DNA from 3 places in the Metabacillus sp. B2-18 genome. Region 2 is predicted to be linked to each of the others. Evidence: riboswitches for the same ligand, from Rfam matches in the RefSeq annotation. Region 2 holds a riboswitch; each other region holds the start of a gene.
What was found. Region 2 has a riboswitch for cyclic di-GMP ahead of LPC09_RS12155 (hypothetical protein). Riboswitches for the same ligand answer to the same signal wherever they lie in the genome.
Positions count from the first base shown of each region.

Region 1: another riboswitch for cyclic di-GMP. It lies ahead of LPC09_RS22020 (HD-GYP domain-containing protein); the one in region 2 lies ahead of LPC09_RS12155 (hypothetical protein).
Region 3: another riboswitch for cyclic di-GMP. It lies ahead of LPC09_RS22890 (hypothetical protein); the one in region 2 lies ahead of LPC09_RS12155 (hypothetical protein).

Region 1 covers NZ_CP088245.1:4,359,962-4,362,237, reverse strand. Annotated here, with positions in the region: gene LPC09_RS22025 (pyruvate, water dikinase regulatory protein) at 51-875, shown strand; cyclic di-GMP riboswitch class I at 1,005-1,087, shown strand; gene LPC09_RS22020 (HD-GYP domain-containing protein) at 1,219-2,196, shown strand.
Region 2 covers NZ_CP088245.1:2,407,832-2,410,107, forward strand. Annotated here, with positions in the region: gene LPC09_RS12150 (DUF1801 domain-containing protein) at 1-611, opposite strand, end outside; gene LPC09_RS12155 (hypothetical protein) at 784-1,533, opposite strand; cyclic di-GMP riboswitch class I at 1,620-1,702, opposite strand; gene LPC09_RS12160 (hypothetical protein) at 1,880-2,276, shown strand, end outside.
Region 3 covers NZ_CP088245.1:4,560,220-4,562,495, forward strand. Annotated here, with positions in the region: gene LPC09_RS22885 (Hsp70 family protein) at 1-401, opposite strand, end outside; gene LPC09_RS22890 (hypothetical protein) at 602-829, opposite strand; cyclic di-GMP riboswitch class I at 903-987, opposite strand; gene LPC09_RS22895 (MBL fold metallo-hydrolase) at 1,260-2,276, shown strand, end outside.

The DNA.
Region 1 (2,276 bases), 2.0 Mb from region 2:
ATGTGGTAATGTTTCAGAAGATAATAAGTTCAAAGAATAGGTGATTATAAGTGTATGAAAAAGAAATTGTCTATGTTCTTTCTGATTCGGTGGGTGATACAGCAGAGCTGTTGGTCAAAACAGTTGCTGCCCAATTTATCGGAACAGAGTTTAACATTAAAACAATCTCCTATATAGAAAATAAGGAAGAAATAAATGATCTGATTGCTCTCGCGAAGCTAAGCAACGCTATCATTGCCTATACACTCTTTACTCCACTATTTAAAAAGCATCTTGATCATAAAGCGAATGAAGAAGATGTTACGGTGATTGACTTAATAGGTCCACTATTGGAGACATTTGCAACTAAGCTAAATAAACAACCGGTACAAAAACCAAGTATAATAGAAGTACCTGATAACTCCTATTTTCGTAGAATTGAAGCCATTGAATTTGCTGTGCAATATGACGATGGAAAGGATATGCGTGGAATCAAGGAGGCGGATATCGTTCTCATCGGTGTTTCAAGAACTTTAAAGACACCATTGTCGATGTATTTGGCTAATAAAATGGTTAAGGTAGCAAATATCCCATTAGTCCCTGAGGTTTCTCCTCCTGAAGAACTTTTTAAGTTGTCAGAAGGAAAATGTATTGGGTTAACGATGTCACCTGAGAAACTAAGAGAAATAAGGGGAGAAAGATTGAAGCACTTAGGGTTATCTCCGGATTCAAGTTATGCGAAAATTGAACGGATTAAGGAAGAATTACAATTCGCTGAAACAGTAATGGTTAACCTTGGATGTCCAACTATAGATCTTTCCATAATGGCAATAGAAGAAGCGGCAGAGTGGATCATCGGTAGCATGTCACATAAGGTCGAGATAAAATCAAGCTAAGTAAAGAATCCCTTAAAACTCATTTAGGGGTTTTTTGTATCTCTTCTTAGAATTCATTGGAAGAAATTAAAGCTATTAATAAACGTAAATCTCATGGTATATTTGTTAATAAACGAAAACAACAACCTTATATAATAAAGGCAAATTCATTGAAAAATGGAGACGCAAAGTCACAGACCTAAGGAGAAATCTATGGTGGCTGGATTGCTGATGAGTGGAAGAGCTTTGTACAGCAATCCTCCGTGTTTATCGGTGGATTTTTTGTTATTTTTCAATAGCCAAACGTAGTTGAGACTTGAAAAAGTTTTTGATTTCAAAGAAAGATAGCAACAAGGAGGATATCATGAGATTTATTGATATAGAGGATTACAACCCACAGGCCATGCAATTGGCAATGCCTGTTTATGATCGGATGAGACGGATCCTTTTAGCAGCAGGACGTACAATTCATCCTAACTATTTGGAACGTATTAAAGAAATTGGAGTAACAACTCTTGTGGTAGAAGATGCTGAGTCATTTGGAATTACATTGGATGAAATGCTGGACATGCCAACTTGGATGGATATAATTGCTGTTGTGCAAGAAGCATTTGAAGATGTGAAAAAAGGAAAAAGATTAAATGTTGTAGCTATTCAAAAAGCTGCCATGACTCTTATCCATGAAGTAAATGCTCTTAAAACGATCATTTTAATTCCAACAACCTCTATTTCAGAAGGATTGGAGAAATATGCTCACTCTGTAAACGTAGCATTGTTATGTTTACAAATATCAAAGCAAATGAGTTATTCTCCTGTTCAGTTAAGAGATCTTGCCATAGGGGCGTTGCTGCATGATATCGGAAAGGCTGTAACAGATCAAGAAGCAGAACATCCTGCAAAAGGCTTTGAGGTGATTAAGGAAAGTCGCGAAATTAGTTTACTATCTGCTCATGTTGCTTTTCAACATCATGAGCTATTAAATGGAAAAGGCTATCCTAGGGGACTTAAGGACAAAGAAGTATTAGAATTTCCGCAAATTTGTGGGATAGCAAACTTGTATGATCGTATGCTTTCAAATCAAAAACTGCCTCCACATGAAGCGTTAGAATTGATTATGACAAAAAGTGATGATGAATATTCTCACAAAGTAGTTCAGGCATTTGTGAACAGTGTTCCTTCTTATCTACCAGGTACAAAAGTGGAGCTCTATACAGGTGAGCAGGCGATTGTGATAGGAATAAAAACTCATTTACAACGACCAGTTATTCGCTTTTTAGAAAGTGGAAAAGAATTGAATCTTGCAGAAAATCCTTCGGTTTTAATATCAAAAGTTATTAATTAGTGGAAAAGCCCAGAGTCAAACGTAGACTCTGGGCTTTTTTGGCTTACAAAAATGATATAACGCAAGAAAGAGAGGGATTG
Region 2 (2,276 bases):
TTAGAAAGACCACATGTGCAATCAGTTAATCCTTTACCAATTAAAATTCGCTCAATACATTTCATAATCCTTGATACTCTAGTTTTTGATTGTTTTGGTTGAGAAAAATGAAGAATATACGCTCTTTGCCTTCCCGGTGTTAATGCTTCAAAAGCTGTTTTCAAGGCAGGCAGTTCATCAAATTTTTGATGAAGCTCTTCCGGTATAGTAAACTCTGAATGCTCCTTAGTCTTCACTTCTAAACCCGCTTTTTCAACCTCAATAGCTTCCAGGATATAAGCTTTCAAAATAGATTCCATTTCAATAATTTCTTGTAGATTTGTGAACCGAATCTGTCGAGCTGACTGGACATTCTCCGTTTGTTGAATGAGTATTTTCTGCGGATCCTTAAGCAAAGCACCTTTATGAAAGAGAAGTGCACAGTAGTCTCTAAATCCATGGATTAACACAATATTTTTGCCATTTAACGTGTAACAAGGATGCTTCCACTTAAATTCTTCTGTTAACTCAGAGTCCTGAACGATCTCTCGTAGCTTCTCAAACTCTTCCTTCCACTTTTTCGCGGCACTTAAAAATTCATCAACTTTTGGATTTAAATTTGTATTGTTCATTTAGGTATACCCCATTTTAATTTTAGGTCAGTAAAACAGCTAGGATTTCTCACTTTTGAATTTATAACAACACTTCTATTATATCAAGAAAGTAGATAAAATACGGTTGGGTTCGTTCCTTTTCCTTTAGTACATAAAAAAACGAGACTAAAGAATTAGCCTCGCAATTGAACTATGAATTTAAATTATTAGTAGGATTTCCATCCGCATCAGTACGTATGTAACCTCCACCCTCTTCTTCACTCAGATTGACAGAAGTATCTCCATCTCCATCTCTCCAATAACCATCAATCCATACCCCATCACGCCAATGCCCCTCTACGTAATGAGGTTGGACATGGTGAGTTCCGGGCTGTTCTGATGTTTCTATTGAAGGTGCTGCTTCTGCCTGAGCCACATGAGGTTGGACTTGGTGCACATTTGATGATCCTTCTTTTCCTGCATCAGCCACATTTTGCTGATCGGTAACTGAATCAGTACCATCTGCTCCATCGACTAAATCAATCACCCCAACAGCGAGTGTCCCTATTGCCACTGTTTTTCCGATATTTCGTAATCCTTGCTTTACTTTTATGTCATCTCCTTCTTTAATTCCTTCATATGTAGATTTTCCACTATGATAGGTATTTTTAGCAGTTTGATAGACACCCTTTGCTGTTCTACCTATTGAATCCGCCATATCGTTTAACCCTTGATCTTTTTTATGCTTATCTTCTTGAATCAATCCTGATGCCGTATTCCAAGCACCATCTGCAACTTGCCCAACCGTATCACCAGCAAATTCGGAAGCTTTTTTAACCCCATCTCCTACTTCTTTAATAAATTTACTACCTGTTACATCTCCAACAACATTGACTGCCCCACCAATTACAGTTCCTGTTGCTTTACCTGCGAATTTACCAACATCTCTTAAAAATCCCATAAACGTGTTCCTCCTCTATCTTATGTAAGCGAAAAAAAGACCCACCCAAATAGGTGGATCATACCGACGTATCATTCTCCATCTTTTTAGGCGACTCGGCTACCATAGCAGTTGCTTTAGGCCCGTAGTTTTGCGTCCCTACTTTTCAATAGGTTTGCCGTTGTCTAATGATATATATTTTATAGGATAATTTTACTATATAATAGGCGGTTTTTAAATAGAATTTTGCTATCAGACTCTAGATCTTAAAAATAAATGATTAAAAGCACATTTGAACTTGGGAAATAATAAGACCATACGGTATAATAGTAACAGGAAAAAAGACACAGGAGGATCCATAACCTACATGGAAACATCAAGAAATCAAACAGTAGAAAATAACCAATTAGCATCAGAATATGAGAAATTAAGCTCTAAACTCCTTACCATTGCCATACCTGGATTACTACTTTCATGTATTCCCATTGTATTAGCTTTAAGTATCTTTAAGATTGTGCCTTTCAAAACATTTTTTTTAGTCTGTCTAGTGATTCCTATCTTAATTGGTAGTCTTTACCTGACCTATAAAAAGTTTCACACCCTATCAAAAGGAAAGTATTTATTGTCCGCTCTTACATTCTTTATCATCTTTGTGTTTATGTGGTTTATCCCCTCATATGAAATTTGGGCAGCAATACCATTGTATCTATTACTTTCTTTAATCTACTTAAATTCTAAAGTCATGATTTTCGCTACCATTTATT
Region 3 (2,276 bases), 2.2 Mb from region 2:
CCTGCTTTTCTTGTTGCTTCACGTTGCTCATCAGTGAAATAAGCTGGGATTGTAATAACGGCATCCTTAACCTCTTCCCCTATGTACTTACTTGCTTCAACTCTAATTTTTTCAAGGATGTTTTTCGCTACATCAACTGGTGTTACGGTTCTATTGTGAACGTGATACACTTTGTCTCTGTTTCCTATGAATCTTTTGGAAGAAGCAATACTGTTTAGAGGATCAATATAAAGTCGTGCCTTTGCCGCATTTCCAACAAGAATTTGGCCATTGTCTTTATATGAAATAACAGATGGCATTGTTTTACGTCCATCTACTGGAATGGTTTCTACTTTTCCTCTCCGATAAACTGCTACTGCTGAGTTACTTGTGCCTAAATCAATTCCAATCGCTGTACCCATGCTATTGCTCCTTTATTTTGAAGTTATGAAATAAACCTATAAATATAGGGAATCTACTAGATTAATTAAATTTGAATTTTTCTAACCTATACTGCTTATATTAGGTCTAACTACTTATTATTATCGGTTTATTTTTTTGATATTTAAGTAAGTTATGGGAATTATATGGTTTTTTTAAAAAGTAAAGTCTATAAAAACAACTAGCTTTTTACTGCCTTTAGTACAATAAATAGTATCACTCCAGGAATCATCCCCCACGGAAATGTCATAATAATCCCAAGAAGAACAAGCCCGATAATTAACAGTTTTCCAAATGTATTAAAAATACCTGAGAAAAGAGCAAATCCTATTTTGAAAATTCCGTTAATGATTTTTATTGCTGGCCAAATTGTCAATAAAATAGCAAGAACAATAATAATGATATGCATAGTTTATCCCCTCATTTTTATATAAAAAAGAAAAACACTATGGTTCAAATTTGCCATAGTGTTTCCTAACGCTCATGGCAGCTTGACGATCATAGCACTAATGCCTTAGACTCATAGCTTTGCGTCCTCACCTTTCAGTAAGTTTGCCTTTTTCTTATTATTTACTAGTTATAAAGTTATAAATACCGATATTGACTCTAGTTATATTATACCAAAATCTCTACACCCTTAAAAAGAACTTTGTGACTTTTTCGACTTTTTCTGCACTGCCATAGGGACAGGTTCACTGTCCCATTATTCTTTTTCCAAAGGTGGACAAATAACGGGCCACAGAACCAGGCCCTTTGTCTCATTTCCAATAATCCCCCCTGGAAATCCCATTTCTTTTCCTTTACCATAGACCATGGATATCAAATAAGGGGGTATTCTTTTGACACTAAAGAGAAAACTAGTAAACACACTACTACTAGGTACAACATTATTATTAGCTCCAGTTGTAACGAATGCATCTCCAGGAGGTTTGGATTCTAACGGTGGTCATACTTGTCGTACAAACTGTTCACAGCACGGCTTAGAAACCGGTGAATATCACTATCACAGAAATGGTGAGATTGTTAAGGTCCCTACTCCAACTACAAACACACCTACAACAAATATGAGCAATGTAGCTTACCAAGATGCTGTAAATCAAGGTAAGATCCTCAATTCCAAATTATCAGCTTATCATCAGGCAATTAACAGCGGAGATATCGCGAAAATAAATGGACTATATGATGCTTTTACGAAGCAATTAAAATTAGTAGAATCAAAGATTGGGAAGGTATCTGGTTCATCTAATCGCTCAAGCTTAAATGAGCAGTATATAAGACCTTCAAAAATTGCGATTGAAAGAACAATTTATGAAGTTTCTCAGTACCGTTTGTTAAGTGTTATTAGTGCAAATGTTGGAAATGGGAACATTGGGCAAGCTATTTCTAATACAGAAATGCTTGAGCGTTTAAAGGATCGAGCTGATGAAATTAAAGATGCTGGTGGATATCAACAGCTCCCAAGTGGAGTGAATAAATCATTACGTGCTACTGAGGCTAACCACCAAGGAAATCTTCTTACTCACTTGCTTGCAACATATAATGTGGCAATAAATAGTGGCGATATATATGAGGTTGACTTCCTATATGATCAATTTACAAAGCAGTTACGCATAACAGAATTAAAGATTGGACAAGTTTCAGGTCCAAATAATCGTTCAGCATTGAATGAAAAATATATTACACCAGCCAAAGTTGCAGTTGAACGCACGATCTACGAGGTTTCACAGCTTCGTTTAATGTACGTGATCGTTGACTTAATTGAGAGCGGTCAAACTAGTGAAATTGATTCTAAGTTTAAAGTGTTAGATCGTTTGAAAAATAGAGCAGATGAAATAAAGGATACAGGTGGCTACAAA